Regions from separate parts of the Paenibacillus sp. HWE-109 genome, predicted to be linked through region 1. Evidence: a T-box and tRNA genes for the amino acid it is inferred to sense, from the RefSeq annotation. Region 1 holds a T-box; the other regions hold tRNA genes.
The links. A T-box is a leader RNA that pairs with one kind of tRNA and senses whether it is charged. The one in region 1 lies ahead of leuS (leucine--tRNA ligase), so its partner is inferred to be a tRNA-Leu.

Region 1 (10,422 bases):
CGCGTATGAGACTGGAAGCAGGATCCCTTGTTACCCTCGAGGTAGCAAGGGAAGTTCCGCCTAACGGTTACTTTCTGAGCGACGGCTATCAGGATGTGTTGCTGCCTTATGCGGAAATTGTAGGGAAGATTAAGCCTGGGGATCAAGTGGAAGCTTTCTTGTTCCACGATACACAGGATCGATTGATGGCGACTTTGAAGCGTCCGCTGATTCAAATGGGTGAAGTGGGCTTGCTTGAAGTTGTTGATATCCACCCGAGATTTGGTTATTTCCTCGAAATGGGTTTAGGCCGCAATCTGCTGCTTCCATATCGGAACGTGCCGGAACTGGAAGAACTGCGCCCACTCGTAGGGGACAAAGTATTTGCCACCCTGGCGCATGATCGGCAAGGGCGTCTAATTGCCAAATTAGCGCTGGAAGAGGATCTAGCACCTCTATGTGTGCGTGCTCCTTCGAGTTGGAGCAATCAGTGGGTCAAAGGGCGTGTATATCGGCCGCTGCAAATCGGTACGTTCGTCATTTGTGAAGCCGGTGTGCTTGGCTATGGGGTTATCGGCTTGATCGCTGCACCGGAACGCACACGCTTGCTGCGTGTGGGGGAACTGGTTGATCTGCGCGTTGCTTTTGTGCGGGAAGAAGATGGACGAGTGAACTTGTCGATGCGGCTTCCTAAGGAAAAAGGCCGTGATGAAGACGCAGACAAGATACTCAGTGTCCTGCGTGAGCGTCCAGGACATGCAATGCCCTTTTCCGATAAAACATCGGCTGACATCATCAAAGATCGATTTGGCCTTAGCAAAGCAGCTTTCAAACGCGCTCTGGGCAAGCTGATGAAGGATGGGCTCATTTATCAAGAAGAGGACTGGACCTATCTGAAGCCAGAGGAGACGCAAGGCTGATATGAGCTACCAAAAATTTGCCTATACGTATGACCGTTTAATGAATAATATGCCTTACGAGGATTGGCTTCGTTTCGCTAATGAAGGCTTCGAGCGGTTTGGTCTTCAGCCCTCAGTAATTGTCGATCTTGGATGCGGTACCGGCAATATCACGATTCCGTTAGCCGCAGCAGGCTATCAGATGACGGGCATTGATTTGTCAGAAGATATGCTGGCTGTCGCTGAGCAGAAGGCTGGAGAGCATAAAATGCCGTTTCGCGGCGGCGCGATTCGTTGGGTGCAGCAGGATTTGCGGGAATGGGATCTGGGCGAGCAAGCTGACGCGGCGCTTTCTTTCTGTGACAGCTTGAATTATTTGCTAGAGGAAGACGAGATTGTCGATGCATTTCGTCACACATACGAAGGACTTAAATCAGGCGGGTTGTTTCTTTTTGATGTGCATACGCCCGAGCAGTTGTTCGCTTATGCGGAATCTCAGCCTTTTTTCTTAAACGAAGAGGATGTTGCCTACATATGGACAAGCGAGCTCGACGAGGAAAGAGTCCAAATCGAACACGATTTGACCATCTTCGTCAAAGATGAAGGAAGCAAGGGAGCATTTCGAAGAATCGACGAAATCCATCAACAGCGAGCCTATCCTCTGGAATGGCTGCAACAAATGCTGCTGGAAGCCGGTTTTGCAGAGGTCCACTTAGCTGCTGACTTCACTTGGGAACAGCCGACCCGTGCGACGGAGCGCGCCTTCTTTATAGCCAAGAAATAAACCTGAGAAATCGGGCGCCGCTTGACATGACGGCATTATTTTACATATAATCAAAGCTAATCAGATGTGCTTAAAGCTAAGAAGAGGATCAGTAACTTGTACAACATCTCTCAGAGAATCGGTTAAAGGGTGGAAGCCGGTAGATGTTAGTCTTGTGAACTCGCCTTGGAGCTAGAAGGTGAACCACCAGCAGGCTTGGTGCTAGCCGGATCGTCTCACCCGCGTTAAGGGGCAGAGTGAACACAAGCAAAGTATGCTTCGTGTTAACTAGGGTGGTACCACGGGAATCTAACCTCTCGTCCCTAGCGATATCCGCTAGCGATGAGGGGTTTTTTGGTGCTTATAGCACTTTGAACTTAGGGAGGAATTCAGACATGACACAGGAAACCAAAGAAACGAGAGAGACGCAAGGCTATAATCCGCAAGCCGTGGAATCCAAATGGCAGGGTTATTGGGATACGAAGAAAACATTCAAAGTTTTGGAAAATTCGGATAAGCCGAAATTCTATGCACTGGATATGTTCCCATATCCGTCCGGGGCGGGTCTGCATGTCGGGCATCCGGAAGGCTACACGGCAACGGATATTGTTTCACGTTTTAAACGGATGAGAGGGTATAACGTGCTTCATCCTATGGGGTGGGACGCTTTCGGACTTCCTGCGGAGCAGTATGCGCTTGATACAGGGAATGATCCGCGCGAGTTCACCAAGAAGAATATTGACACGTTCCGCCGCCAAATTAAGTCACTCGGTTTCTCGTATGATTGGGATCGTGAAATCAGCACGACGGACCCGGAATACTACAAATGGACGCAGTGGATTTTCATCCAACTGTACAACAAAGGGCTTGCTTACGTAGATGAAGTTCCGGTCAACTGGTGTCCGGCTCTGGGCACGGTGCTTGCGAACGAGGAAGTCATTGATGGCCTGAGCGAGCGGGGCAACCACCCGGTTATTCGCAAACCGATGCGCCAGTGGATTCTGAGAATCACGGAATATGCGGAGCGGTTGCTGGAAGATCTGGAGGAGCTGGATTGGTCCGAAAGCATCAAGGATATGCAGCGCAACTGGATTGGGAAATCAACAGGGGCAGAAGTGCATTTTGCGATTGAAGGCCAGACAGAGCACAAGCTGACCGTGTTCACAACACGTCCGGATACGCTTTTCGGTGCAACGTATTGTGTATTGGCGCCGGAGCACGAACTGATTGCACGCATTACGACAGCCGATCAGGAAGCTGCGATCAAGGAGTACCAAGAGAAGGCATCCCGTAAGAGCGATCTTGAACGTACAGACCTTGCCAAGGATAAATCAGGCGTATTTACGGGCGCATATGCGATAAACCCTGTGAATGGCGCTAAGGTACCGATTTGGATTGCTGATTATGTCCTTGGCGGATATGGAACTGGCGCCATTATGGCTGTGCCAGGGCACGATCAACGTGACTGGGAGTTTGCTAAACAGTTTGATTTGCCGATTATTGAAGTTGTGCAAGGCGGAAACATTGAACAGGAAGCCTATACAGGCGATGGGGCTCATGTGAACTCCGAACCGATCAATGGCTTGAACATTGAGCAAGGAATCAGCCACATGATCGCTTGGCTGGAGCAACATGGCAAAGGACAAGGCAAAGTGACCTACCGCTTGCGCGACTGGCTGTTCAGCCGCCAACGCTACTGGGGAGAGCCGATTCCGATTCTCCATCTGGAAGATGGCACAATGAAGCCTGTTCCTGTGGATCAGCTTCCACTTTTGCTGCCGCAGGTTGACGAAATTAAGCCTTCAGGCACAGGAGAATCACCGCTGGCGAATGTTTCGGAGTGGGTGAATACGATTGATCCAGAAACAGGCATGAAAGCTCGCCGCGAGACGAATACGATGCCGCAATGGGCTGGAAGCTGCTGGTACTACCTGCGCTTCATCGATCCGCATAATGACAAGGAGTTCTGCTCGCACGAGCTGCAGCAGCAATGGCTGCCTGTCGATTTGTATATCGGGGGTGCGGAGCATGCCGTGCTTCACTTGCTGTATGCGCGTTTCTGGCACAAAGTGCTCTACGACCTTGGCTTCGTTCACACCAAAGAGCCATTCCATAAGCTTGTAAACCAAGGGATGATCCTTGGGGAAAATATGGAGAAAATGAGTAAATCCCGCGGCAATGTGGTGAATCCAGACGATATTGTCAGCGATCAAGGTGCGGATACCTTACGTATTTACGAAATGTTCATGGGACCTCTGGAAGCAACCAAGCCGTGGAACACGACGGGTGTAGATGGAATCTACCGTTATTTGAATCGTGTATGGCGTTTATTCGTAGATGAGAATGGGCAAGTTCAAGCCAAAATCAGTGCGGACGAACAGTTGGGCAGCGATAGCTTCAAACGTACATGGCACCGCAGCATCAAGAAAATTACCGAGGATTTCGAAGCTCTACGATTCAATACGGCAATCAGCCAAATGATGATTTTCGTCAATGAAGCGTACAAGACGGAGCGTTTGCCGCTTGAAGCAATGAAGAACTTCGTTCAAATGCTGTCGCCGCTTGCTCCGCATCTGGCTGAAGAGTTATGGGAGAAGCTGGGCGGTACAGAGTCCATTACGTATGAGCCTTGGCCAACATATGATGAGGCATGGACAGTGGATAATGAAATTGAGATCGTCGTTCAAGTTAACGGCAAGATCGTTGATCGTGTACTGATTTCCAAAGATACAGATGAAGCGGCGATGGAAAAAATTGCTTTTGATCTCGACAAAGTCAAAGAAGCGACCGCCGGAAAGGCCGTTCGCAAATTGATTGTCGTCAAAGGGAAGTTAGTTAATATCGTTGTAGGTTAATAGATCAAGATGACGACGGAGAAGGTTACTGCTTCAATGTAAAGCGATGCTCTGCCTTCTCCAAGTCTTCTTCATATTTGGAATGAGTTGCGAGGATGACACGTGAGAATACCCCGGCAAGTTCCTCCTCCAAGATGCGGAGGCCCTCTTCTGTAATACCCCCGGGAACGGAAACTCGCTTTTGCAAGGAAATAGGGTTAAAGCCCCCCGTTGTCAGTAATTTTCCTGTGCCCAACGTCATTTCACTCGCAAGCATTGTGGCTTCCTCATTAGAAATTCCTGTCGCTTCAACAGCGGCATCAATGAACGATTGCAGAAAATTGGCTAGAAAAGCCGGCCCGCAGCTCGATAGATCGGAAGATATGCGCGTATAATTTTCAGATACGGATATTGGCGAAGAGATGTGTGCAAAGAGGTTCTCAAGCCACTCTTTATCCTCTGGCTGCATGCGATTGCCATGAATGCACAAAGTAGCTCCACTAAGGACATAATTCGTAATGCTGGGTATAACTTTACTTATTTTCGCTGGAAGAAGACCTTCCAAATGCTTAATGAGGACAGGACTTGTGATGGATACAACAAATTGTGAGGGAAGCACGTCCTCTTTAATTTCATCAATAACCTTTTTAAATTCAGATGGCTTCACGCAAAGAAAGATCAGATCGCTCTCCTGCACAACTTCTCTATTCGAGCGGGCTACTTGAAGCCCAGGATATCTCTCCGCTAGCATCTCTACTTTATGAATCGTTCGATTCCCAGCAATAATTTGCTCCGGATTGAAAGCCCCAGAATGAATAAAAGCTTCAATTAGAATACTTCCCATACTCCCAGTGCCGATGAATCCTGCTTTCATCTAGTAATCCCTCCCGAAAAAATCAGTCACTTGTGTTCCTATTTATCGCTCTGAGTCCGTATTTATTGCCATTCGGATGCTTTTTCATATATATGTCTGCGGTTCCGCTATTATGCTGGGGGAGGATAATTCGTGGATTTATTTCGTTACAATAAATCGAGGCTTCTGCTGATTGTGGCTGCGATTAGTTTATTTATGTTTGTTGTGTGGCCTTTTATTCTTGGGGGCAGATCTCGCATCGAGACGAAGTTCGAACCGATGAATCGGCAGATGCAAGTTATGATTGACCAACAAGAAGAGGGGCCGGGCGCTTTGCCTGACGATCAGCCATCCAAATTACTGGAAGCTGCATCAACGGCTGTTTCAAGGAGCAAGCCTCAAACAGTTGCTCCGGATATCAAAGGCAAGCTGGATTTAAATATCATGACTTTCGAACAATTAAAGGATCTGCCGGGAATTGGCGATAGCAAAGCACAAGCTATTCTGGACTATCGTTCACAGAAAGGGAGTTTCACTCAGGTAGAGGAATTAATGGAAGTAAAAGGGATCGGGGAGAAGATGTTAGTTAAGTTAAAGCCATTGCTGTATGTGGGTTCACCGTAGTTCATCTTTTATTTTGAGGGGAAGTATGAGAGAATACTAGAAATGAAAAAAGGAATTCAATGTCAGTGTCATTGAAGATTTGAGGAGGAAATAGCTCCGTTATGAGCATTCGTAAAGATTGGGATACGTATTTTTTGGATATTGCCTATATGGCCTCTACACGTTCCAGGTGCAATCGACGTCATGTTGGCGCGGTGTTGGTACAAGGCAAGAAACTGCTGGGAACGGCCTACAATGGTGCTCCTATGGGGGTTGCGGATTGTACAGAAGCAGGTTGTATGCTGGTAGAAGAAATTGAACTGAAAGTCGTGGAAGAGATAGAAGAAGTGATTCGCAAGCAGCGCTGTATTCGAACGATTCATGCGGAACAGAATCTGCTGTTGTTTACGGATCGCGAAGATCGCGAAGGCTCTACCGTCTATGTCACGGATCAACCCTGTTGGACGTGTGCGAATATGCTGGCGAACAGCGGCGTAATGGAAATCGTGTTTCACCGGGGGTACCCCAAGGATCATGAGAAGGTCAGTCAGTTAATGGACGCCAGAGGGATAACTTTCCGGCGTATGGAAGCTTATGAGCCTCCGCCAGGTACGGTGTCTGAGGTCATTAATTAGAAATGCAATCCAATCATACAATTCAGTGATGAGGAAGAACCTCTTTCTCGCTTGTGCCTTCTTAGAAGGGTGAGCGGGAAAGAGGTTTTTCTACTTCTGGCCAGAGAGGGGGAAGAGCGATAGATATGTTATTGAAACGACCAGTTGTTCTAGGTTGCTGTCTGTGGATAACTGGTTATGTGATTGCGCTCTATAGTGAGCTGCGATGGTTGAACTTCACGACGAGCGCGCTGATGATTGGTGCGCTCATCGTAATTTCTGCGCTGCGCCTGCCCTTCAGGCAGCCGCTGTGCGCTCTGTTGCTGGTCGGTGCAGCCTATGGCTACTACCAAGGGGCCGACCAGCGCAACGTCACCCTGCTGCCGCTGGCGCAGCAGCAGCAAAGTCTTGACGGCAGCGAGGTCACGCTGCTCGGCCGGATTGGCAGCCCTGTCACCGTCGACGGCGACAGGGCCAGCTTCACTGTGGAAGCGGCGTCCGTCCGCTTCCAGGACACCGCTTTCCCGCTCGGCGGGGAAAGCGTGCAGGTCTCGCTGCGCCTGCTGGAGCAGGCGCAGCAGGGTGTGGCGTCGGGCTGGCGCCGAGGCGACGCCCTCACGCTGTCCGGGACGCTGCGCAGCCCGTCCCTGGCCCGCAATTTCGGCGGCTTCGACTACCGCCGATACCTGCGCCTTCACCACACCCATTGGCTGCTCTCAGCCAAAGGAGTGGATCAGGCGCAAGTGGAGCCTGCGGCTGCGCGCATTAGCGTCGTCCAGCTGCTGCGCTGGAACGACGAGTTGCGTGGCAACCTCAGCAGGCGCATGGACATGATCTTCCCCTCGCCGCAGGCGGGGTTTATGAAAAGCATGCTCATCGGGCTGACGGATGATCTCGATCCAGAGCGGTTTCAGCAGTTTTCGGAGCTGGGATTGACGCATATACTAGCGATTTCCGGTTTGAATATTGCCGTTTTTCTGGGGGTATGCATCTGGCTAATGCGCCGAATGAAGCTGACCAAAGAAACCTATCTGCTGATTTGCGTGGGCTTATTGCCCTTCTTTATTCTGCTGACAGGAGCATCTCCCTCTGTTATAAGGGCAGGGCTGATGTCGATCGTGGTTCTGCTGGCTGCCCGAAAAGGGCTGATCAAGGATATTTTGCACATCATGGCCCTAGTTGCTTGGATCATGCTGCTATGGAATCCGTATTTTCTGCTGGATGTCAGCTTTCAGCTGTCTTTTTTGGTCACCCTCGGTCTCATTCTTGGTGTACAGCGTATCAACGAGCTGCTTCTGCCCTGGCTGCCTTCTTCTTTGATACGAAACAGCGCCTCAATCACCTTGGTTTCTCAGTTGGTTTCTTTTCCTGCCTCGATTTATTATTTCAATCAGTTTTCTTTATTATCATGGCTGGCAAACGCTATTCTGGTTCCTGTGATCAGTATGGTTGTGTTTCCGGCTGGTCTGCTTGCTTTGGTTGTAGGTCTCGTATATGTTCCGGCAGGTCAAGTCATCGGTTGGTTGATTTCTTGGCTTAATGAACTGATATTTTGGTGCACGGACAAGCTCCAGCAGCTGCATGGCTTTAAGCTGATTTGGGCAACACCGAGCTTGGCTTGGATTGCCTTCTATTACGTGCTGCTAGTCTGGATCTATTGGTTGTGGTGGCGCTTGTCGCAAACGAGCTCGACGATGTTTCCGATTATGCTTGAAGTGATTCCAAACAGAAGGAAAATGAATCTGCCTCTATGGTTAGGCACAGCGCTGTTCAGCTTTCTTTCATTGCTTGTCATGGGGTATTATCCGGAACGATTCAGCCATACAGGGCTTGTGCAGTTTATTGATGTAGGTCAAGGAGATGCCATTCTGATTCGCACTCCAAATGGTAAACATATCTTGATTGACGGCGGGGGAACACTGACATTCCGAGAACCGGAGGATAGCTGGAAGGCGAGGAAAGATCCTTACGAAGTAGGGACTAAGCTGCTCGTACCGCTGCTCAAGAAACGTGGTGTTCATCAACTGGATCTTGTTGTGCTCTCCCATGAGGATGCCGACCATAGTGGAGGTTTGCAAGCCGTAGCCTCGCAGATTCCAGTCAAACAGTTTCTATTTAACGGCACTTTCAAACCAGGTGATCAAACAGCTAAGTTATTTAGAACCTTGTTAGCGCGCGATGTTCCGCTCTTGCCTGCGCATGTTAGCCATTGGATTCAGATCGATCCGCAAACGCGACTACAAGTGCTCTATCCGGTTGGAAGCAATGAGCAGAGGCTTAAGATTGTGAAAGAGCAGAATGCGCAATCGGTGGTCTTTTTATTAGAAATGCAAGGAACCCGCTGGTTGTTCACCGGGGATATGGAGATGGAATCCGAAGCGAAGGTGTTGGCGCAGCTGCGAGACCATCCAGATTTACTTGATTTGAATGTGAGCACGAGCGGCAGTAGGCCCAAGATTGATGTACTAAAAATTGCTCATCATGGCAGCAAGACATCAACCACGCAAGAGTGGTTAGATTATTGGAATCCCTCTTGGGCAGTGATTTCTGTTGGGGCCATGAACACGTACGGCCATCCCGCGCCTGCCGTTCTTGAGCGTCTGCTTAATGAGCAGATTGCCGTCTTTCGAACGGATCAGATGGGAGAGATTCAGGTGGATGTCCGCCCCAAAGGCCTCTTTTCACGGATGAAATTATCTGGGTCCTAAGACTTAGGTCATTTGGCGCACGTAACAAGGGATGTTACATAAAAATGATTGAAATGATCATTTTTGCAGAAGGGATTTATTGAAATATGTCGAAATTGTAAATTAGCTGTTAATTAATTACATTAATCGACTTGGTGGTGAAGTTGTTTATGTCAAAAAAATCCAATGCATGGCAGGCGAAATTGCAGTCAGTTGGGGTTAAGCTTAGTTTATCAATTATTGCCAGCAGTCTATTTTTTGTTATTTTTATGGGAATCACCTCTTACCAGATTTCTAAAAATGTGATGCAGACAAAAGTCACCGATGCTTCGCTGCAAACCATTGTGCAGGCCGGTCAAAAATTGGATTTTTTGTATCAATTGTATCAGAAGCTTGCCTTACAGCTTGTGATGGATGCTCCACTACACCAACAGGTGAGCAAGGCTTCGACATTAAGTAAAGATTCTCGGGAATACAATGAGAATATGTCTACGCTGGAAACAACGTTATCCGCTTACATTTACTCCAATGATGGTATTCAGTCGATGGAATTGTTCACACCTGCAGGAGATATCATCCAGACCAAATCAAGTTTGATGTCACAGAAAAACTATGCAGATCAGGACTGGTTCAAAGCTATTGTAGCCAAGGATGGAGACCCGGTGTGGCTGTCTTCGAAATTGAAGGATAATCGAATTTCATCACCTGTTATTACGGTTGGCAGCTTGATTCATCAAGCTAACTCCGAGGAATTTTATGTGGCACTTTTTGATGTCAGCCTAGACATTGTCAAAAATCAATTAACGCATATTCAACTCGGCGATACGGGGATTATTCAAGTGCTGGATGGATCAGGCTTGGTCATCTATAGTCAAAATGCGGCTCAAATGGGAGCAGCCACAGGGTATCCGTTAAGCGTGGAAAGCATGAGCAAGAAGAGTGATTCTTTCCTTTCGAGTGATGGGAATCAACAGATTGTTTTGTCCAAATCAGAAGCGACAGGTTGGTTTACCGTAGGTATAATTCCCATTGATGATCTAACCAAGGATATGAAAATTATTTATAATTTAACGATTATTGTCTCGTTATGCGCGCTTGTTCTGGCAGCTGGCATTGGTTATTTGGTCGCAAGAATGATTGGGAAACCGCTTAACCATATTCGGAATTTAATGGAGGATGGGGCTGGCGGT
Region 2 (10,422 bases), 4.0 Mb from region 1:
AGACTGCCTTCTGTGCTTCAGCGAAATTCGTAACAGACTCCACCAGCACGACATCGAAGCTAAGGTCTTCGAATGGCAGCTCACAGACATCCGCTACCTGCAATTCAACCTGGGCCCCTTGCTTCTCAGCCCTGATCTTCGCTTTCGCGATCATCTCCGGCCGAATATCAATGGCCGTCACTTCACAGCCTTGTTCGGCCAAATAACATGCTGTCCTCCCGGTCCCACAACCAACTTCCAGCACGCGCTTGCCTTTCTCTATGGGATACTTCTTCAATTGTTCCACCGTCTCGCCGAATCCCCCAGGGTGTGCATTACCCACCCCAAGTTTAGCTAACATATCCAAGTATTCGATAGCACTTGCACCTCCATATTGGCATATCATTCTCTTTTCTACCATATGGAAGGCAGGTACCTCTGGTTCAGCTTCCTAGACCAATTTTGCAAAAAAGGCTCCTGCCTAACTCTCCATTTTTAAAGCAGTTAATGGGCTTAATACCCAATCAATTCCGTACATCCGACCATAGGATATATAGACTCTCATCCAAATACACAGAGAGCATTACTGAGGAATGGGGGTGACATCAATGGGTGTTGCTGCCGGTGCTGCTGTAGGTTACGGACATGGAACTTCTTCTGCTGCTATTCTGGTATTATTCATTTTGCTCGTAATCGTTACAATGACTTACGCTTGGTAATTTGGTAAATTCACTGGCCTCTAGGCCACAAAAAATAAGGAGCTCAGGTTCATTGAACCTGGCTCCTTCTACATAGACACTATTTACTTCTTGGCAGCTGCCAAGAACGCATCTAATTGTTTTTGCTTTTCAGCGATGATTTTGTCTACGCCGGCAGCTTTCAATTTTTCTAGAAACTTCGGAATGACTTCATCCGGATCCACCGTCCCCGCCGAAAGTGCTGGACCATACTGGTTCGCAATATTCGCGCAAGCAGCAATTTCATTTTTGACTGGCTCACTGTTAAATGCAAAACCGAGTGCAGGCGATTTGACACCTTTGGCATTGAAATCTTTGAACTTTTGCCATTTGTTCGGATCTTCATTTGTCCACAGGTAGTTCAAGAACTGGTTGCCAAGCTCCCATTGTGCGCCTGGGTTATAGCCTGTGTCTTGCGCAGTTTTACCTGCTGGGAGGTCAATGATCGTCTCGGATTTCTTCACATAATGCTTGCCTTCGATCCCGAAGTTAACTAAATTATTGAATGTTTTGTCCGAGTGCAGCAAATTAATGACTTTCATAGCCAAATCGGGGTGTTTGGAAGTTTTGGAAATAGCGAGCATCGCCCCTGATGCATCACCTGTAGAAATCGTAGGAACAGTCAAGTCAAGCTGAGTTAATTTGAAGCCTACATAGCCTTCTGTTTCAGCATCTTTGCCAGGTTTCAAGCCATCCGTCCACATGAACACTTTGCCGGCTTTCGCTTGATCTTTGGGGAATACCGTTGTAGTTGCAGCATCTTTGTTGATGTAGCCTGCCTTGTAGTAGGCACGGATCAACTTGGCAGCTTCTTTGTATTCCGGTGTTTCCAGCGCATTCAATACCTTCGTATCTTTCCCCGTTTTGGAAATAACGCCAGGTACAGACGCATCGCCGAGGTAATCCCAGTCCAAATTATCCAGAATACCGCTGCTGCCGCCGTTACCTTGATTGGCGATAAACCATGGGGTTATGCCCGGTTCCTTCTCTTTCACAGTTTTCAGCAAGGGCTCGAGGTCTTTCCATGTTTTCACGCTCGTCAGATCCATTTTATATTTGTCTACCAGATCTTTGCGCAACAGTACGCCACGTGTAGCTGCTAATTCTTTATTGGTCGGAATTCCGTAGTTTTTACCATTGACTTTGGAACCTTCAAGGAATGCCGGATCCAAGTTTTTTACAATGTCTTGACCATTTTTAGCTAGCAAATCATTAAGTGGCAAGAACGCGCCTTTCGCTACGTTTACTGTATAGTTCTGCCATGCGGCTGTGAAAATAATATCGGCTTCTTCTCCGGAAGCGATCATCAGATTCAATTTATCGTTCCATTGACCAAAGTCAATCGCATTGATTTTAATCGTCGCATTTAATTTATCTTTCAAATATTTGTTCGCTTCTTCTTCAACGGATTTCACATCCTTCTGCTCCGCGCCAGGGTAGTACAGCGTTACCAGCTCTGTTTTCGCGCTTGGTTTGGCTTCCGGTGTGGCTGTTGCAGCCGTCGTTGCAGCTGCCGTCGAAGCAGGCGCTGGTGTCGTTTCTGAGGTAGTGGACTTTGCGCATCCAGCCAGAACCATGCTAACTGCCATCATGCCTGAAAGCGTTGTTAACATTGTTTTATTCACTCTCTTCATGTAGAACCCTCCTAAAATATGTTTTTATAAATGAATACTAACCTCTATCGTAACCGGTGTCACCCGGGGCTAGCCTTTTACCGCGCCGATCGTTAAACCTCTCACAAAATAGCGCTGGAAGAACGGATAGGCGATCACAACAGGTCCGATGCCTACAACAGCCATTGCCATTTGGAGAGTCCGGGAAGGCAGGTCGATTTGACCGCCACCGCTTGAAATCCCGTTAAGAACAGCCGAGTTCGAAGTAATGTACTGGATGTTGAGTAATGTTTTGTACATGAGATATTGCAAGCTAATGTTGTGACTATCACTGATAAACACCAAGCTGAGAAACCAGTCGTTCCAGTAATTGACGGTATTAAACAAAGCGATTGTGCCCAGCACCGGCAAGGACAGCGGAAGGACGATTCGAATGAACGTCTTGAGCTCGCTGGCTCCATCCATTTTAGCGGATTCAAGCAGGGCTGTAGGGATTGTCGTGGCAAAAAAAGTTCGCATCACGATAACGAAGAATGGTGTCATTAAGAGCGGCAAAATCAGGGACCAGATTGTATTCTTCAAATGCAGGATATTCACGTACACGAGGTACCACGGGACCAAACCGCCATTGAACAGCATCGTGAAGAAGATAAAGAAGGCAAAGGCATTGCGGTATTTCAAATCTTCCCTGGACAGCGGATACGCATATAAAGCAATCAAAATTAGGCTTAAAACGGAGCCTGCAATCGTTACGAAAAGCGAGATCCCGTAGGAGCGCAGAATCTGCTCAAAATCTTTGAACAGGATCTCATAGGCTTTTAGACTGAACACTTCGGGAAAAAACTTGAACCCGTTGGCGATAATGGACGTTTCATCGGAAAAAGAAACCGATATCACCAAGATGAGAGGCGCGATACACAAGATGGAAATGACGATGAAGAGAAGATGGACGAATATGTCGAGTCCGCTGACCTTTTTATTTTGTACAGATGCTTGTGACATCTTGTTTACCCCCTAGAACTGAGCTCGAATATGGTTTAAAATAAGGCATTTTCTTTGCTGACCCTGCGGACAAGCATATTACTGGCAAGGATGAGAATAAAACCAACGATCGCTTGATACAGCCCAGCAGCAGATGACATGCCGATATCACCGTTAATTAAAAACGTTCGATACACGTAGGTGTCGATAACATTCGTTGTCGGGAACAACGTTCCTGAGTTCAAAGGAACTTGGTAGAATAGTCCAAAGTCCGAGTAGAAAATCCGGCCGATAGCCAGTAAAGTCGTAATAATGATGAGCGGATACAACAGCGGGATCGTAATGTAGCGGAACTGCTGCATCTTGCTTGCTCCATCAAGTGTAGCGGCTTCATATAACTCCTGATCAAAGCCGACAATCGCCGCCAAGTAAATAACCGATGAGTAGCCGACATATTTCCAGGTATTAACGATTGGCAGAATGAGCGTCCAATAACTCGCTTCCGAGTACCAATCAATCCCCTCGAAACCTAATGGTTCCAGAATGGATTTGTTGATAAATCCCGTTTCCATACTCAGAAATCCAAGAACCACATAACCGACAACTACCATGGACAAGAAATAAGGCAGAAACACGACCGATTGATAAAATTTAGATAAAAGTTTTTGTTTCACTTCATTCAACAATATCGCAATGGCGACACCGAAGACCAAATTTAACACGATAAATACGGCGTTGTAGAGCAGGGTATTTCTAGTAATCGTCCATGCGTCTGCCGTTGCGAACAAATATTTGAAGTTCTCGAATCCTGCCCATGGGCTTCCAAAAATACCATCCGTATAATTGATTTTCTTGAAAGCAATGAGAATGCCGAACATCGGCAAATAATTGTTAAGCAGTAAATACAGCACACCTGGAATAAGCATAAAATATAAGGCTTTCTTCTGAGAAAAATAGCTGACTTTCTTTGGTCTGACTTGCGCGGGATCGCTGATCTTCGCAGATAATTGCTCGGTTACTGCTTTGCTCATTGATCTTCCCCCTATCTGCTCTGAGTTCGTATGGCCGTGTGTTTCTCTCTCTTATGTCTTTATTATAGAAGTGAATGAACATCTGCTCTATAACCGATTGTGACCTCATTTCTGCTACTTTTGTTACTTTTCGCATCCGATTTCTTCCTTTTGTGCAAAAAAAAGAGCCACTTCCTATTGAAATGGCCCCTTGCTTATGTGGAAGTAGATTGTTCCTTGCGATACTCTCTGGGCGTTCGACCGGTTGATTTCTTGAACATCTTGGTAAAATAAGGGATGTTCTCGTATCCCACAATCTCTGCGATATCACCAATCTTGAGCTGGGAAGAGATCAATAATTCCTTCGATTTTTCCATCCGTTTGACCAAAATATAATCCGTTAGCGAGCTGCCCGTTTCCTTCTTAAAGAGTCGAGACAAATACGCCGGGTTAAAATGAACATATTCGGCAATTTGCTCCCGCGTAATATCTTCACGCAAATGATCGTCAATATAGGAGGAGATCTTCTGAATGACCGAAGCCTCGCCTTTTTCATTATTAATAACGAAATCCATCCCATTTAATATGACACGGTAACACCATACTTTGAATTGCAATAATGAACGTGTCACCGAGGCACTATCGGACAGATCGCGTGGCGCGAAGACATCCTGAAGGGTGAGACCACGTTTATGAAACACTTGAAAGATCATGTGCAGTAAAGCGTGATACGAAGATTCCAACGTTTCGATCGTTAGACTTGGCTCAGTCTCCAACATCGCAAAGATTTCATCCAGCTTACGCAGGACATCTTCCCTGCTGCCGAGATCAAAGAAAACGGAAATTCCTGATACCCAAGGAATCATTAGCACCTGTCCAGACGACTCGCGCTGTTCGTCAAAAGGGATAACACTATTAGACTCAGTAACATTGCTTCGTTCAGCTTCCAATAACTGCACGTACATTTCCAATAGACTGCCAAACTCTGTAGCTTCTCCGACATAGCAGCTTAAATCACAAAAGAAATATTCGTTGCAGGAACGAATATAATGTTCACACCGCTCGGCAAGATCGCCCCGATCGAATGATTGTTCCGGTGGCAGGTAGAACAGCACCAGGTTATTGCCGCTGCGGTCCTGCAGGACTGCCCCAGCGTCACTGCCTAAGATCAATTCCCCTGCGGCGTTGCGAAGCGCATACTCCATAATGTCTTCGTCGCGTGCGCTCAACTCCTTCTTCCACAGCTCCACAGAGATCAGCACAGGCAGTACGCGGCTCTCTGGCGCAAAACTCAGCTCATACAAAGCAATGAGCGATTCTAACGACGAGCGGGATGGCGGAATCCGCCTGGCCAAGAGATCCTGCCAAAACTTTTCCTCCAGCAATGGTTTATGCGTTTGAAATAAAGCATAGTATCTTTGCTGAATCTCATGAAAGCTTTGCGCTTCCCTAGACTCCTGAATCTTCTCGAGCGCCCGCCTGACAACATCTTTCAATTCCTCATAGTCAAAAGGCTTCAACATATAATCAAAAGATCCCGATTGCAGCGCAGTTCGCGTATACGAAAAATCCGCATGCCCTGTCAGGAATATGGTCTCCGTCCATGGGGAATGTTCCTTCACCCATTTAATAAGCTCAAGCCCGTTCATGTTCGGCATCTCAATATCGCAAATCATAACATCGATATGAGACTGTACGAGCCTCATCTTCGCTTCTTCTGCATCTAACGCCTCATAGACTTGTTCGATTCCGAGGAAAGCCCACTCAATCCCCTGAGTAACTCCCTGTACGGCATAAAACTCATCATCAACGACCAATATCTGGTATGTCATCGTTCATCTCAGCCTCATCTTCCACATAGATTGCGGGAATAGCGATTTGGACAATTGCCCCCTTGTCTGCCACATCATTGCTGAATACCAATTGTGCACGGTCCCCATAGCGCATCTGCAGTCTTAATAACACATTCTGGAGACCCAGATGTCCTTCTTCACCCGCATGTTCATGCCAGCGATTCATTCGCAGCTTATCGAGGATCTCCGGCTTAAAACCGACGCCATTATCCTTCACTTGCACCCAAATGGTCTTCGCTTCAACGCCGTCTTTCACAAGCATGACTTCTCTCACTTCAATCTTGATCATAAAAAGCTCACGGCGATTCATGAAACCATGAATAATTGAATTCTCTACCAACGTTTGAATCGTGAGCGGAAGAATCGAACAGTGACCTAGCTCATCTGGAAGATTGATCTCATAAGTAAGCTTGCCTGGGAAGCGAAGCTTCTGAATTTCCAAGTAATTCTGAATATGCTTGATCTCCGCCTCCACGGTCACCGTTCTTCTTGATGTTGTAATATTAAACCGGAAGTATTCAGCCAAGTAACGGGCCATTTTCTGAATAACATCGTATTGCTTAGTTGCCGCGAGGCTTGTGATAATATTCAACGTATTCAAGTAAAAATGCGGTTTAATCTGCACCTGCAAATGTTTAAATTCGGCCTCTTTCGTAAGCAGCTGTTGCTCATAGATATCAATTTTCAGATTGGAAATTTCTCCGACCATATTATTGAACGTGCGTATTACAAAAGCAAACTCCGTCGTATTGTCCGGCTCAAGTTGAACATCCCAATCCCCACGGGTAATCCGCTGCATCCCTCGGATGAGCTTCTTCATCGGTGTAAGCAATACTTTTCTAACAAATATGAAGTAAAAGGATAAAATCAGCAGCCCGCCAAGTGGAATCATATAGATTGCCAACCGGAAAAAGGGCAAATTCTTCAGCATACTGGCTTCCGGAATAAGAACAACATACTTGATTGGTACCATCGTTGCTGGAATAGCTACCAGTAAATATGACAGTTCATTCTTGTAATCGGTTACAGATTGATACGGCTTTTCTTGAGGCTCTGGCATTTTGGCTGCCATTGCAATTTGCTGCTCCGTCAATTTGGTGCCCGATGCCACCTCGCCATCCAAACTCATCAGTGCAGCCCCGCCGCCGCTGTTCTCCACATCCAAAAACTTCAAAGGCTCAGCCACGGTGTTCGCCTTAATCCAACATCCAACCACTAAATTATTGTTGCGGATTAATTTGAGGAACGCAGTCTCATCGCCCACCTTAATGAGCTGCCAAGAACCAATCTTCTGCATCTCGTCGTCTTTGGGATTCGCTTCTATGTAATCTGCGATCACTTTCTCGTTCAAGTAATAGTCAGATCGTGTATTCAGCACAATATCTTTATCCTTGATATTATACAAAAAAATGGTGTCAATCACTTGGAAGTATCCCAAATCCACCTGAAACCGCGTGAAAATCTTTTGCTTTGTCAGCATATAATCATCCGTGCCATATTCCATGAAATTCAAGAGATTCACGTCTGGCTCACGATCGTTGACCAAATTCAAATAATTATTGATTTCCTTCATCTGCTTATCCACTTGCTTCACATAATCCGCCAATAGGTTTCTGTTGGCTCCTGAGACTTGCTCCCTTACAACGCTAATCGCGTAATGGTTATTATAGTACAAGAAAATAATAAGTGGAGAAATAATAATCACAAATCCGGCCACAAACTTAAAAGTAAGAGATTTTCTCCAATTCAATCACGATCGCATCCTTTGCGGCTGACATGTTCTCCCAAATAATCACTTATAGGGTAACCTTCGTAATGGACAACCGTCAAGACAAATAAAAAAGCTCATGAAATCAATTGATTTCATGAGCTTCTTCTTCTATACCGGCAAGAGGACTCGAACCTCCACCCTTTCGGACTCGATTTTGAGTCGAGCGCGTCTGCCATTCCGCCATGCCGGCATATAAAGTTGTAAATCAATGGTGCCGAAGACCAGACTTGAACTGGTACGGTAGTCACCTACCGCAGGATTTTAAGTCCTGTGCGTCTGCCGATTCCGCCACTCCGGCTAATAAGATAATGTGGAGGCGCCACCCAGATTCGAACTGGGGGTAAAGCTTTTGCAGAGCTCTGCCTTACCACTTGGCTATGGCGCCTTAGTAATAATGGAGCGGAAGACGGGGATCGAACCCGCGACCCTCGCCTTGGCAAGGCGATGCTCTACCGCTGAGCCACTTCCGCATATAAAACTGGGGATCAAGGATTTGAACCTTGGCATGACGGAGTCAAAGTCCGTTGCCTTACCGCTTGGCTAATCCCCATTATCTTGCATGTTGGTAATAATGGGCGGACGACGGGACTTGAACCCGCGAATGCTGGATCCACAAACCAGTGCGTTAACCCCTTCGCCACGACCGCCACAATATTAAGTTTTTACTTTTTTGGCAGGGGCAGCAGGAATTGAACCCACACCAAAGGTTTTGGAGACCTTTGTTCTACCCTTAAACTATGCCCCTAGAAAAAGTAAATGGAGGCTGATGGATTCGAACCACCGAACTCGGAGAGAGCAGATTTACAGTCTGCCGTGTTTAGCCACTTCACTAAGCCTCCATGATGTAAAACCTTTGATTCTTTGTGGTGCCGTCGAGAGGACTTGAACCCCCAACCTACTGATTACAAGTCAGTTGCTCTACCAGTTGAGCTACAACGGCTTATTTAATTAAGAAATGGTGGCTTTGGACGGAATCGAACCGCCGACACGAGGATTTTCAGTCCTCTGCTCTACCGACTGAGCTACAAAGCCTTGCTTACTTTTTGAAGAAAAATGGCGGAGCTGACGGGATTCGAACCCGCGGTCTCCTGCGTGACAGGCAGGCATGTTAGGCCACTACACCACAGCTCCATGCTAAGTACAATATCTTCTTGCAGAAGATGAATTGGTTGCGGGGGCAGGATTTGAACCTGCGGCCTTCGGGTTATGAGCCCGACGAGCTACCGGGCTGCTCCACCCCGCGTCGTTAATTATAATTCACGTTTCCATGCTTTGCAAGTCTCACTTTAAAAGTAAAACTTGATGGAGGCTGACGGGATCGAACCGCCGACCCTCTGCTTGTAAGGCAGATGCTCTCCCAGCTGAGCTAAGCCTCCATGGGAGTAATGAATGGTGACCCGTAGGGGACTCGAACCCCTGTTACCTCCGTGAAAGGGAGGTGTCTTAACCACTTGACCAACGGGCCTTGCTAGAAAGATAGTGGCGGAGAGAGAGGGATTCGAACCCTCGAGACGCTTGTGACGCCTACACGATTTCCAATCGTGCTCCTTCGGCCAGCTCGGACACCTCTCCATATGGCTCCCCGAACAGGACTCGAACCTGTGACAACTCGATTAACAGTCGAGTGCTCTACCAACTGAGCTATCAGGGAATAGGAAAACTTATGACAAGGATTTATTCCTTGAAAACTAGATACGAAACGTGCGTAAAGTAACATTTAGGTTTATTGGTTAAGCCCTCGACCGATTAGTATTCGTCAGCTGCATACGTTGCCGCACTTCCACCTCGAACCTATCAACCTCGTCGTCTACAAGGGGTCTTACATACTGGGAAATCTCATCTTGAGGGGGGCTTCGCGCTTAGATGCTTTCAGCGCTTATCCCCTCCGTACATAGCTACCCAGCTATGCCTCTGGCGAGACAACTGGTACACCAGCGGTACGTCCATCCCGGTCCTCTCGTACTAAGGACAGCTCCTCTCAAATTTCCTACGCCCGCGACAGATAGGGACCGAACTGTCTCACGACGTTCTGAACCCAGCTCGCGTACCGCTTTAATGGGCGAACAGCCCAACCCTTGGGACCTACTTCAGCCCCAGGATGCGATGAGCCGACATCGAGGTGCCAAACCTCCCCGTCGATGTGGACTCTTGGGGGAGATAAGCCTGTTATCCCCAGGGTAGCTTTTATCCGTTGAGCGATGGCCCTTCCATTCGGTACCACCGGATCACTAAGTCCGACTTTCGTCCCTGCTCGACTTGTAGGTCTCGCAGTCAAGCTCCCTTATGCCTTTGCACTCTGCGAATGATTTCCAACCATTCTGAGGGAACCTTTAAACGCCTCCGTTACATTTTAGGAGGCGACCGCCCCAGTCAAACTGCCCACCTGACACTGTCCCCATACCGGATCACGGTACCAGGTTAGAACTCCGATACGATCAGGGTGGTATCCCAACGGCGCCTCCACCCAAGCTGGCGCTC
Region 3 (10,422 bases), 2.9 Mb from region 1:
GATAGCTGGTTCTCCCCGAAATAGCTTTAGGGCTAGCCTCGGAAGATGAGTTGTGGAGGTAAAGCACTGATTGGGTGCGGGGCCCGCCAAGGGTTACCAAGTCCAGTCAAACTCTGAATGCCACAAACTTTATTCCGGGAGTCAGACAGTGAGTGCTAAGATCCATTGTCAAAAGGGAAACAGCCCAGACCATCAGCTAAGGTCCCCAAGTGTGTGTTAAGTGGGAAAGGATGTGGAGTTGCACAGACAACCAGGATGTTGGCTTAGAAGCAGCCACCATTGAAAGAGTGCGTAATAGCTCACTGGTCGAGTGACTCTGCGCCGAAAATGTAACGGGGCTAAACACGCCACCGAAGCTATGGCTTGCACTTTGTGCATGGGTAGGGGAGCGTTGTATGTACGTTGAATTCTGACCGTAAGGACAGGTGGAGCGCATACAAGTGAGAATGCCGGTATAAGTAACGAAAAGATCAGTGAGAATCTGATCCGCCGAAAACCTAAGGGTTCCTGAGGAAGGCTCGTCCGCTCAGGGTAAGTCGGGACCTAAGGCGAGGCCGAAAGGCGTAGTCGATGGACAACAGGTGGAAATTCCTGTACCACCGTAGCCGTTATGAGCAATGGAGTGACGCAGAAGGATAGTGACGCAGACTGATGGATGTCTGTCCAAGCAGTGAGGCTGGTTAGTAGGCAAATCCGCTAACCGTAAGGCTGGGCTGTGATGGGGAGGGAAACTTTAAGTACCGTAGGTCATGATTTCACACTGCCAAGAAAAGCTTCTAGCCAGGCGAAGGTGCCCGTACCGCAAACCGACACAGGTGGGTGAGAAGAGAATTCTAAGGCGCGCGGAAGAACTCTCGTTAAGGAACTCGGCAAAATGACCCCGTAACTTCGGGAGAAGGGGTGCCTCGGTAGGGTGAATAGCCCGAGGGGGCCGCAGTGAAAAGGCCCAAGCGACTGTTTAGCAAAAACACAGGTCTGTGCGAAGCCGCAAGGCGAAGTATACGGGCTGACGCCTGCCCGGTGCTGGAAGGTTAAGAGGAGTGGTTAGGGGCAACCCGAAGCTATGAATTGAAGCCCCAGTAAACGGCGGCCGTAACTATAACGGTCCTAAGGTAGCGAAATTCCTTGTCAGGTAAATTCTGACCCGCACGAATGGCGTAACGACTTGGGCGCTGTCTCAACGAGAGATCCGGTGAAATTTTAATACCTGTGAAGATGCAGGTTACCCGCGACAAGACGGAAAGACCCCATGGAGCTTTACTGCAGCTTGATATTGGACTTTGGTACGATCTGTACAGGATAGGTGGGAGCCTTTGAAGCCTGAGCGCCAGCTTGGGTGGAGGCGCCGTTGGGATACCACCCTGATCGTATCGGAGTTCTAACCTGGTACCGTGATCCGGTATGGGGACAGTGTCAGGTGGGCAGTTTGACTGGGGCGGTCGCCTCCTAAAATGTAACGGAGGCGTTTAAAGGTTCCCTCAGAATGGTTGGAAATCATTCGCAGAGTGCAAAGGCATAAGGGAGCTTGACTGCGAGACCTACAAGTCGAGCAGGGACGAAAGTCGGACTTAGTGATCCGGTGGTACCGAATGGAAGGGCCATCGCTCAACGGATAAAAGCTACCCTGGGGATAACAGGCTTATCTCCCCCAAGAGTCCACATCGACGGGGAGGTTTGGCACCTCGATGTCGGCTCATCGCATCCTGGGGCTGAAGTAGGTCCCAAGGGTTGGGCTGTTCGCCCATTAAAGCGGTACGCGAGCTGGGTTCAGAACGTCGTGAGACAGTTCGGTCCCTATCTGTCGCGGGCGTAGGAAATTTGAGAGGAGCTGTCCTTAGTACGAGAGGACCGGGATGGACGTACCGCTGGTGTACCAGTTGTCTCGCCAGAGGCATAGCTGGGTAGCTATGTACGGAGGGGATAAGCGCTGAAAGCATCTAAGCGCGAAGCCCCCCTCAAGATGAGATTTCCCAGTATGTAAGACCCCTTGTAGACGACGAGGTTGATAGGTTCGAGGTGGAAGTGCGGCAACGTATGCAGCTGACGAATACTAATCGGTCGAGGGCTTAACCAAACTAATCCCAACCAAGTGAAGAAAAGCTTTGTAGCGAATTCCGAGTACTTGATTGGGACCCAGAAATCCTAAGAACATCTAACTTTACGCACGTTTCGTATCTAGTTTTCAAGGCGCAAACCACGCTTTGACTGTTTGGTGATGATGGCGGAGGGGACCCACGCGTTCCCATCTCGAACACGACCGTTAAGCCCTCCAGCGTCGATGGTACTTGAACCGCAGGGTTCTGGGAGAGTAGAACGTTGCCAAGCAGTTTTCCCTGATAGCTCAGTTGGTAGAGCACTCGACTGTTAATCGAGTTGTCACAGGTTCGAGTCCTGTTCGGGGAGCCATTGCTTCCATAGCTCAGTCGGTAGAGTGCATCCATGGTAAGGATGAGGTCACCGGTTCGATTCCGGTTGGAAGCTCCAGTAATTTTCTTTACGGCCCGTTGGTCAAGTGGTTAAGACACCTCCCTTTCACGGAGGTAACAGGGGTTCGAGTCCCCTACGGGTCACCATTTTTATTAAGTTCAATGGAGGCTTAGCTCAGCTGGGAGAGCATCTGCCTTACAAGCAGAGGGTCGGCGGTTCGATCCCGTCAGCCTCCACCATTAACTTCATAAGCCGTTGTAGCTCAACTGGTAGAGCAACTGACTTGTAATCAGTAGGTTGGGGGTTCAAGTCCTCTCGACGGCATGTCTCACATTGGGGATTAGCCAAGCGGTAAGGCAACGGACTTTGACTCCGTCATGCCAAGGTTCAAATCCTTGATCCCCAGTATCTTCTTATGAGTCATTAGCTCAGTTGGTAGAGCACCTGACTTTTAATCAGGGTGTCGTAGGTTCGAATCCTACATGACTCACCATTTGCCTTATTTACAACATGCGCGTATGGCGGAATTGGCAGACGCACTAGACTTAGGATCTAGCGGGTGACCGTGGGGGTTCAAGTCCCTCTACGCGCATTAAATCCTCAGAAGTATTCATACTTCGTGAGGTACCCTGCGGAAGTGGCTCAGCGGTAGAGCATCGCCTTGCCAAGGCGAGGGTCGCGGGTTCGATCCCCGTCTTCCGCTCCATAAAGTAAGCGCCCTTAGCTCAGCTGGATAGAGTATTTGACTACGAATCAAAAGGTCGGGAGTTCGAATCTCTCAGGGCGCGCCATTTTTTTTAGAACTACATAAACTTTCGGGACGTAGCTCAGCTTGGTAGAGCACCTGCTTTGGGAGCAGGGGGTCGCATGTTCAAATCGTGTCGTCCCGATCTTTATTAACTACGCGGGCGTAGTTTAATGGTAGAACTTCAGCCTTCCAAGCTGATCGCGCGGGTTCGATTCCCGCCGCCCGCTTAACAGAAATGAGATCACCTTCGGGTGGTCTTTTTCTTTTATCTGGGGAAAGATAGAGGGGCTTGCGCGATTGAATAAGACATAAATTACCACGGCTAAATCTCTGCTTTTTTTCTATAAAGACTATATGCAGCGGGCGGAATGTGGTAAAATATTCTGAAATGAGTTTTTCTAGCGTCTAGCTTTTATAGAGAGAAGCATTAATGCAACATAGTGAATAGATGAGGTGGAGAGTTATGTTAGAGAATGTAATTGGCCAACAGAAGCAAGCCACGAATAACCTGCTGCGCAGGGACGTACGCTTCTTGGGGCACATCCTAGGTGAAGTTCTGGTACATCAAGGCGGGAATAGTTTACTTGATGTAGTCGAGAAAATTCGTGAGATGAGTAAGTCTTTAAGAGCACACTATGTCATTGAGATCTATGATGAATTCAAGAAGACGATTTCTTCCTTAGATCCTGAGATTCGTCATCAAGTCATTCGGGCATTCGCTATCTATTTTCAACTTGTTAACATTGCGGAGCAAAACCATCGAATTCGCCGCAAAAGAGATTATGAGCGTTCTTCAGGAGAAAATGTTCAACCTGGTTCCATTGAGAGCATTGTCCAAGAACTGAAAAACAATCATATTCCTTTCGAAGAGGTGCAAGAGATACTTAAAGCGATCTCATTGGAGCTGGTAATGACAGCCCATCCAACTGAGGCAATGCGCAGAGCGGTACTTGATATTAATTTGCGTATTTCAGACGGAATGATGAAGCTAGACAACCCTATGTTGACTTACCGTGAGCGTGAACAATTGCGTGAAAAGCTGCTTGGAGAGGTTCTGAACCTATGGCAGACGGACGAGTTGCGTGATCGGAAGCCGACAGTAATCGATGAGGTTCGCAATGGTTTGTACTATTTTGACGAAACCTTGTTTGATGTCCTTCCGGAGATTTATCATGAACTTGAGCGCTGTTTGAATAAATATTATCCGCAAGATACTTGGCATGTGCCTTCGTTCTTGAAGTTCGGTTCTTGGATTGGCGGAGACCGCGATGGTAATCCTTCTGTTAGAGCAAATGTAACGTGGGAGACATTAGGTTTGCATCGTCAATTAGCATTGCAGAAATATGAGGAAGTACTTAAAGCTGCTCTTGAGCATATGAGTTTCAGTAAGAACATCGTGAACGTGAGCGATGCACTTATTGATTCTATTCAATGTGACCGCGAAGCATTGGGGAATGTGCAGGACGTTTGGCGTAATGAGAAGGAGCCTTACCGCATTAAGACGACTTACATGATTGAAAAGGTGCATAATACAGGCAACCCGAACGTTCCAGCAAGCCAGAAGTACAACAATCCAGAAGAGTTTATTGCTGATCTTAAAATCATTGATGCTAGTTTGAGAACGCATTTCGCGGACTATGTAGCAGATAAATATACGAAGAAACTGATCCGTCAGGTTGAATTGTTTGGCTTCCACTTAGCAGCTCTTGATATCAGACAGCATAGCAAGGATCACGAAAATGCAATGACTGAGGTCATGGCCAAAATGGGCATTACCAGCGACTACAGCAAGCTCTCAGAAGAAGAGAAGATCCGTCTTCTGACAGATGTGCTGAACGATCCTAGACCGATCACATCGACGTACTTGAATTACTCCGAGGGTACTCAGGAGTGTTTGGACGTTTACCGTACGATAGGCAAAGCACAGCAGGAATTCGGGCGCAACTGTATCAATAGCTACCTGATCAGTATGACGCAAGGAGCCAGCGACTTGTTGGAAGTGGTTGTTTTCTCCAAAGAGGCTGGTTTATATCGTCAAGAGAGCGATGGTGGTGTGACAAGCACATTGCAATCTGTTCCATTGTTCGAAACGATTGATGATTTGCATGCAGCCCCTGGCATCATGAGCACTTTGTTAGCTATCCCAGCTTACAGAGGCAGTTTGGATCCAGAGACGCAACTGCATGAAATCATGTTAGGCTACTCGGATAGCAACAAAGACGGCGGCGTGATTACAGCGAACTGGGAACTGCGCATGGCGCTTCAGGATATTACGGAAGCTGCCAAGAAGTTCGGTGTGAAGCTCAAGTTCTTCCACGGCCGTGGAGGAGCGCTAGGCCGCGGGGGTATGCCTCTTAACCGCAGCATTTTGGCGCAGCCGGTCGAAACGTTGGGTGGCGGCATTAAGATTACGGAGCAAGGCGAAGTGTTATCTTCCCGCTATTCCCTGCAAGGGATTGCTTACCGCAGCTTGGAGCAGGCGACTTTCGCGTTGATTACAGCATCCAAATTATCGCGTTCGCCTCAGAGACACCCACTGGAAGAGAAGTGGGAATCGATTATGCGTGGTATTTCCGAAGAAGCGCAGACGAAATATCAGGATCTTATTTTCCGCGATGAAGATTTCTTAACTTTCTTCAAAGAATCGACACCGCTCCCGGAAATTGGCGAATTGAATATCGGCTCGCGTCCTTCCAAGCGTAAAAATAGTGATAAGTTCGAAGATTTGCGCGCAATTCCTTGGGTATTCTCATGGACGCAAACGCGTTATTTGCTCCCGGCTTGGTATGCGGCAGGTACAGGTCTCCAAAGCTTCTATCAAGGAAATGCAGCTAATCTCGAAACATTGAAAGAAATGTACGAGGACTGGTCCTTCTTCCGCTCGATGATTGACAATCTGCAGATGGCGCTTGCCAAAGCAGATCTTCAAATCGCCAAAGAATACGGCAATCTAGTGAAGGAATCAGCGATTGCTGAGCGTATCTTCAACCTTATCAGGGAAGAATATGAGCTTACTTCCGCCATTATATTAGAGATCACAGGGCAACAAGAAATTCTTGATAACGTGCCTGTCATTCAGGAGTCTATCCGTCTTCGTAATCCTTATGTAGATCCATTAAGCTATATGCAGGTTGAACTGCTGACGGAGCTTCGGGCACTTAGGGATAATAATGAGGATGACGCGATTTTGCTGCGTGAAGTATTGCTCACCATTAACGGCATAGCAGCTGGACTTAGAAATACAGGCTGATCGACAACTTAGTGCATGAAAGATAAGACAGGATGATAAAGTCGAGGGCCACGTCAATCGTTGGCAGCTCGGCTTTTCCTGTACTTACGCTTGGTGCCCATAGACAGGAGTTGTAAACCAACATGGGGCGATGGTTAGCTATGGTCCTTGTAATTGTGGGAGCATCGAGCTACGGCTTGCTGTCATCTTTTATTAAGATGGCCTACGATTCAGGGTTTACGGATGGACAGATTACACCAGCTCAGATGACAATGGGAACTTTACTTGTCTGGCTGCTAATCCTATTTAACAAGAAATCATGGGTCAATCCGTTCAAGGGGCCTTGGGTGAAACTGGGCTTGATCGGTATTTTTGGATTATCTTTAACGACAGTCTTTTATAATATCGCCTTGCAAGAATTGAATGCTTCTCTATCTATCGTTCTTTTATTCCAATTTACGTGGATGACGATTGCTATGGATTGTATCTTAAAGCGGAGACTCCCAAGGAAAGCTGAAAGCTTGGCCATCGTATTTATTCTGGTAGGTACTTTGCTTGCGGTTAACGTTCTGGATACGAACTGGGAGCATCTCAGTCTGCTGGGTCTGGTTTATGGTCTGCTGTCAGCTTTGACATACAGTGTGTTTCTCTTTTTTACCGGACATGTGGTCAGTCCTCTGCCTCCTCTAATGAATTCCGCTATTATGCTTACCGCGGCTATGCCCGTCATGTATATATTGTATCCTCCGACAGTTTTCGTGCATGAGAATGGTAGTATGCTGCTGTTGTGGGGGCTGCTCCTGGGTTTCTTAGGGCAAGTCGTGCCGACTGTGGCGTTCAATATAGGAATTCCGCGTATCGGGGGGACCCTTGCAGCTATGCTGGGATCTGCCGAACTCCCTGTTGCGATCATTGCCGCATATTTAATTATTGGAGAGCCTGTGAATGGGTTACAATGGTTAGGAATGGGTTTAATTCTGGGTGGCATCCTTATTTCTGAAAACAAAACGTGACTTGCTGCGTATGTATCAGAGAGACTTAATCGAATTGTCGAGAAGCCGGAGGAAATCGAATTGAATTTTGTAGAAGCACGTCTGGCCAAGTTAGCCAGGAATGGGGATCGAAATGCTTTTGCAGAGCTTGTAGAGCTCTATAAGGACAAGATTTTCCATTTGGCATACCGTATGTTAAATAACAAACAAGAGGCTGAGGATGCCGTACAGGAAACTTTCCTGCGCGTGTATACGAATCTGCATCGTTATGATGAGAATCAGAAGTTTTCGACGTGGATTTTCCGAATAGGAACGAATCTATGTATAGATAAACTGCGCCGCAGAAAAAATACGTATTCCCTTGATGCCGAAATGTCGGATGGGGAAGGCAATGATTATTATGCTATGCTTCCGAGTCACGAGGACACGCCCGAGAAGCAAGTGATTGTTTCTGAGACACAGGAACAGATTCGTAGAGCCATCAATTCGCTGCCCGAAAAATATAAATCAGTAGTCATCTTGCGCTACCTGCAGGATATGTCGCTGCAAGAGATATCGGATGTGCTGGAGATGCCCGTCACAACAATTAAAACCCGGGTGCATCGCGGCCGTGAGTACTTGCGGAAACGATTAGAGCAGGAGGAGCAAGATGCCAACACAAATCCTGTTCCATTGTGAAACATATTTGAAATCCAAACGTATGGTATACCACAACATGCAAAAGTCTAAGAAAGGGGTGGCTGAATGATGCAATGTAAAGAAGCCCTCCCGCTCATACATGAATACCTCGACGGTGATTTGCAAAGATCGGATTCTCAGCGATTGAAGGAGCATTTGATTTCTTGCCAGGCCTGTCATGCTTTGTTCAAGCAATTGGAGAAAACGGATGCGATGGTGAGAATGCTGCCTCCTGTGAAGGTATCGGATACATTAACGGCACAGATTATGAGCGGACTGCCACAAATGAAGAAAAGAAATACCTGGATGGACTGGATACGCAAGCATCCGGCTGTTTCGGTAGCTGTTGTTTTTGCAACGGTTATGTTTGGAAGTTTCATGTCCATGTGGAATGATGATACGAATCTGATGGTCAAAGGCAATGATCTTCAAGATGTTGTTATTCAGGGAGATACGGTTACTGTTCCGCAGGGGCGTACGGTGAAAGGCGATCTGGTTGTGCAGCGAGGTAAATTGCAGGTGGAAGGCGATGTAACAGGAAACTTAATCGTGATCGATGGTACCTTGAATCTCGCATCCACGGCGCATATTTCCGGCCAAGTTACCCAGGTTGATGAAGCGCTAGGTTGGATTTGGTATAAAATAGGAGAGTTTGTTGGCATGCTCTCGCGTTGATGCATAACGTCCCCCATTCGGCTTCAGGCTGAGGGGGACTTTTTTTGTTTTAGAAAAATGAACTAAAGCAGTTTAGGGAACGTCATGTGAGGAGAGAAAAATAGAAGTATAACAAGGTTTATGTTATGATTCTATTATAGAGAGATCACTGTGTTCAGTCGCTTGGGGGAGAATAATACATGGACTTACTCACGAGCATCTCGGCTAAGGATATCGTTGATATTCTAATCGTTAGCTATGTGATTTATAAGCTGATCCTGCTAGTACGCGGGACAAGGGCCATCCAATTGATGAAGGGGATCCTTGTTGTCGTTATTACTTGGGTATTCAGTATTTGGTTTAAGCTCAGTACGTTGCAATGGATGATGAATCAAACGTTCACCTTCGGGGTTCTAGGCGTAATTATTATCTTCCAGCCGGAGCTGCGGCGTGCACTGGAGCAGTTGGGCCGCGGGAAGCTGTTTAGCCGTTCATCCTCGGAAGAAGACCAGGATGTGAATAAACGGATCAATGAAGTCATCCGGGCTGCGAATTATTTGGCCAAAAGAAAGATTGGGGCCTTGATTGTTTTCGAGAAAGAGACCGGTTTAACCGACTATATTGAGTCTGGTATTGCGATAGAGAGCAAGATCAGCGCGGAGCTGCTAATTAATATTTTCATTCCGAATACACCGCTTCATGATGGGGCTGTCATTATTCGACAAGGCCAATTAATGGCGGCGGGCTGCTATTTGCCCCTGTCGGAGAATCCCTTCATAAGCAAAGAACTGGGGACAAGGCATCGCGCAGCCATTGGGATGAGCGAGGTTTCCGATGGGATGTGCGTCATTATTTCAGAAGAGACAGGACAGATTTCTTTGACGATGAATGGACATATCATTCGGGACATCAAAGAGGAGTCGTTGATTGCCAAATTGTTCGAGGAATTGAAACCTAAGGCCAAAGCCAACGATAAGAACCCTTTCCTGAAATGGAGGGGCCGTTCGAATGGATAAATGGTTGAGAAATACGAATGTTGTTCGCATTGTTGCGCTTGTTGTAGGGATTCTGCTATGGGTTGTCGTCCATATGGAGGAAACGAATCTTGCGGGCAATTCTCCCTTGCGCGAGCGCGAAGAAACGATTAATAACGTCGCGATTACGACCAAATATGACGAAACCCATTATCATATAGCCTCGATGTCACCGGCTAATGTTCAGGTCATTTTGAAAGGGAAGGAAGCTTCCGTCAAGAAAGTGACAACAAGTAATACGTATCAAATTGAACTGGATATGACGCAGGTGGGCAAAGGCGATCATCAACTAACGTTGAAACCGGTGGGATTCCCAGCGGATGTTGAAGTACAGATTGTGCCCAGAACGGTGCATGTCATTATAGAAGAGCTCCAAATGAAAGAAGTACCCGTGGTCATTAATGTGAAAGGTACGCCAGCAGCGGGACTCAAAGCCGGGCAGCCGATCGTTAAACCGGGCAAGGTATATATTACAGCACAAACCAGCAAGCTCGATCAGATCGAGAATGTGCGCGGCGAAGTTTCCGTAGATAAGGCGCAATCCGCTGTTACGAAGCAGGTTAGATTGCAAGCTTATGATAAAGACGGCAAGGAAGTCACCGTCAATATGAATCCTTCTGTTGTCGATGTGGAAGTACCGATTACGAGTCCGTTCCAAAC

Region 2: it has a tRNA-Leu gene. The T-box ahead of leuS (leucine--tRNA ligase) is inferred to sense a tRNA for this amino acid. The anticodon was not compared.
Region 3: it has a tRNA-Leu gene. The T-box ahead of leuS (leucine--tRNA ligase) is inferred to sense a tRNA for this amino acid. The anticodon was not compared.

Annotation. Positions count from the first base shown of each region.
Region 1 is NZ_CP091881.1:3,821,956-3,832,377, reverse strand. Features, by position in the region: gene rsfS (ribosome silencing factor) at 1-9, shown strand, start outside; gene LOZ80_RS16300 (CvfB family protein) at 6-899, shown strand; gene LOZ80_RS16295 (class I SAM-dependent DNA methyltransferase) at 901-1,662, shown strand; T-box leader at 1,732-1,969, shown strand; gene leuS (leucine--tRNA ligase) at 2,037-4,496, shown strand; gene comER (late competence protein ComER) at 4,522-5,349, opposite strand; gene LOZ80_RS16280 (ComEA family DNA-binding protein) at 5,482-5,952, shown strand; gene LOZ80_RS16275 (deoxycytidylate deaminase) at 6,054-6,566, shown strand; gene LOZ80_RS16270 (DNA internalization-related competence protein ComEC/Rec2) at 6,692-9,253, shown strand; gene LOZ80_RS16265 (methyl-accepting chemotaxis protein) at 9,403-10,422, shown strand, end outside.
Region 2 is NZ_CP091881.1:8,923,819-8,934,240, reverse strand. Features, by position in the region: gene LOZ80_RS38435 (class I SAM-dependent methyltransferase) at 1-400, opposite strand, end outside; gene LOZ80_RS38430 (YjcZ family sporulation protein) at 588-698, shown strand; gene LOZ80_RS38425 (ABC transporter substrate-binding protein) at 782-2,350, opposite strand; gene LOZ80_RS38420 (carbohydrate ABC transporter permease) at 2,420-3,331, opposite strand; gene LOZ80_RS38415 (ABC transporter permease) at 3,367-4,341, opposite strand; gene LOZ80_RS38410 (response regulator) at 4,536-6,152, opposite strand; gene LOZ80_RS38405 (sensor histidine kinase) at 6,127-7,923, opposite strand; tRNA gene LOZ80_RS38400 (tRNA-Leu) at 8,056-8,134, opposite strand; tRNA gene LOZ80_RS38395 (tRNA-Leu) at 8,154-8,242, opposite strand; tRNA gene LOZ80_RS38390 (tRNA-Cys) at 8,256-8,329, opposite strand; tRNA gene LOZ80_RS38385 (tRNA-Gly) at 8,340-8,414, opposite strand; tRNA gene LOZ80_RS38380 (tRNA-Gln) at 8,423-8,494, opposite strand; tRNA gene LOZ80_RS38375 (tRNA-His) at 8,519-8,591, opposite strand; tRNA gene LOZ80_RS38370 (tRNA-Trp) at 8,616-8,689, opposite strand; tRNA gene LOZ80_RS38365 (tRNA-Tyr) at 8,702-8,783, opposite strand; tRNA gene LOZ80_RS38360 (tRNA-Thr) at 8,809-8,884, opposite strand; tRNA gene LOZ80_RS38355 (tRNA-Phe) at 8,901-8,976, opposite strand; tRNA gene LOZ80_RS38350 (tRNA-Asp) at 8,999-9,075, opposite strand; tRNA gene LOZ80_RS38345 (tRNA-Met) at 9,111-9,187, opposite strand; tRNA gene LOZ80_RS38340 (tRNA-Val) at 9,248-9,320, opposite strand; tRNA gene LOZ80_RS38335 (tRNA-Glu) at 9,335-9,409, opposite strand; tRNA gene LOZ80_RS38330 (tRNA-Ser) at 9,425-9,516, opposite strand; tRNA gene LOZ80_RS38325 (tRNA-Asn) at 9,520-9,595, opposite strand; rRNA gene LOZ80_RS38320 (23S ribosomal RNA) at 9,671-10,422, opposite strand, start outside.
Region 3 is NZ_CP091881.1:6,756,304-6,766,725, reverse strand. Features, by position in the region: rRNA gene LOZ80_RS28875 (23S ribosomal RNA) at 1-2,074, shown strand, start outside; rRNA gene rrf (5S ribosomal RNA) at 2,209-2,325, shown strand; tRNA gene LOZ80_RS28865 (tRNA-Asn) at 2,331-2,406, shown strand; tRNA gene LOZ80_RS28860 (tRNA-Thr) at 2,409-2,484, shown strand; tRNA gene LOZ80_RS28855 (tRNA-Glu) at 2,499-2,573, shown strand; tRNA gene LOZ80_RS28850 (tRNA-Val) at 2,591-2,666, shown strand; tRNA gene LOZ80_RS28845 (tRNA-Thr) at 2,679-2,751, shown strand; tRNA gene LOZ80_RS28840 (tRNA-Gln) at 2,762-2,833, shown strand; tRNA gene LOZ80_RS28835 (tRNA-Lys) at 2,845-2,920, shown strand; tRNA gene LOZ80_RS28830 (tRNA-Leu) at 2,940-3,019, shown strand; tRNA gene LOZ80_RS28825 (tRNA-Gly) at 3,059-3,133, shown strand; tRNA gene LOZ80_RS28820 (tRNA-Arg) at 3,142-3,218, shown strand; tRNA gene LOZ80_RS28815 (tRNA-Pro) at 3,244-3,317, shown strand; tRNA gene LOZ80_RS28810 (tRNA-Gly) at 3,332-3,402, shown strand; gene ppc (phosphoenolpyruvate carboxylase) at 3,639-6,425, shown strand; gene LOZ80_RS28800 (DMT family transporter) at 6,548-7,417, shown strand; gene sigW (RNA polymerase sigma factor SigW) at 7,478-8,074, shown strand; gene LOZ80_RS28790 (zf-HC2 domain-containing protein) at 8,141-8,749, shown strand; gene cdaA (diadenylate cyclase CdaA) at 8,929-9,744, shown strand; gene LOZ80_RS28780 (CdaR family protein) at 9,737-10,422, shown strand, end outside.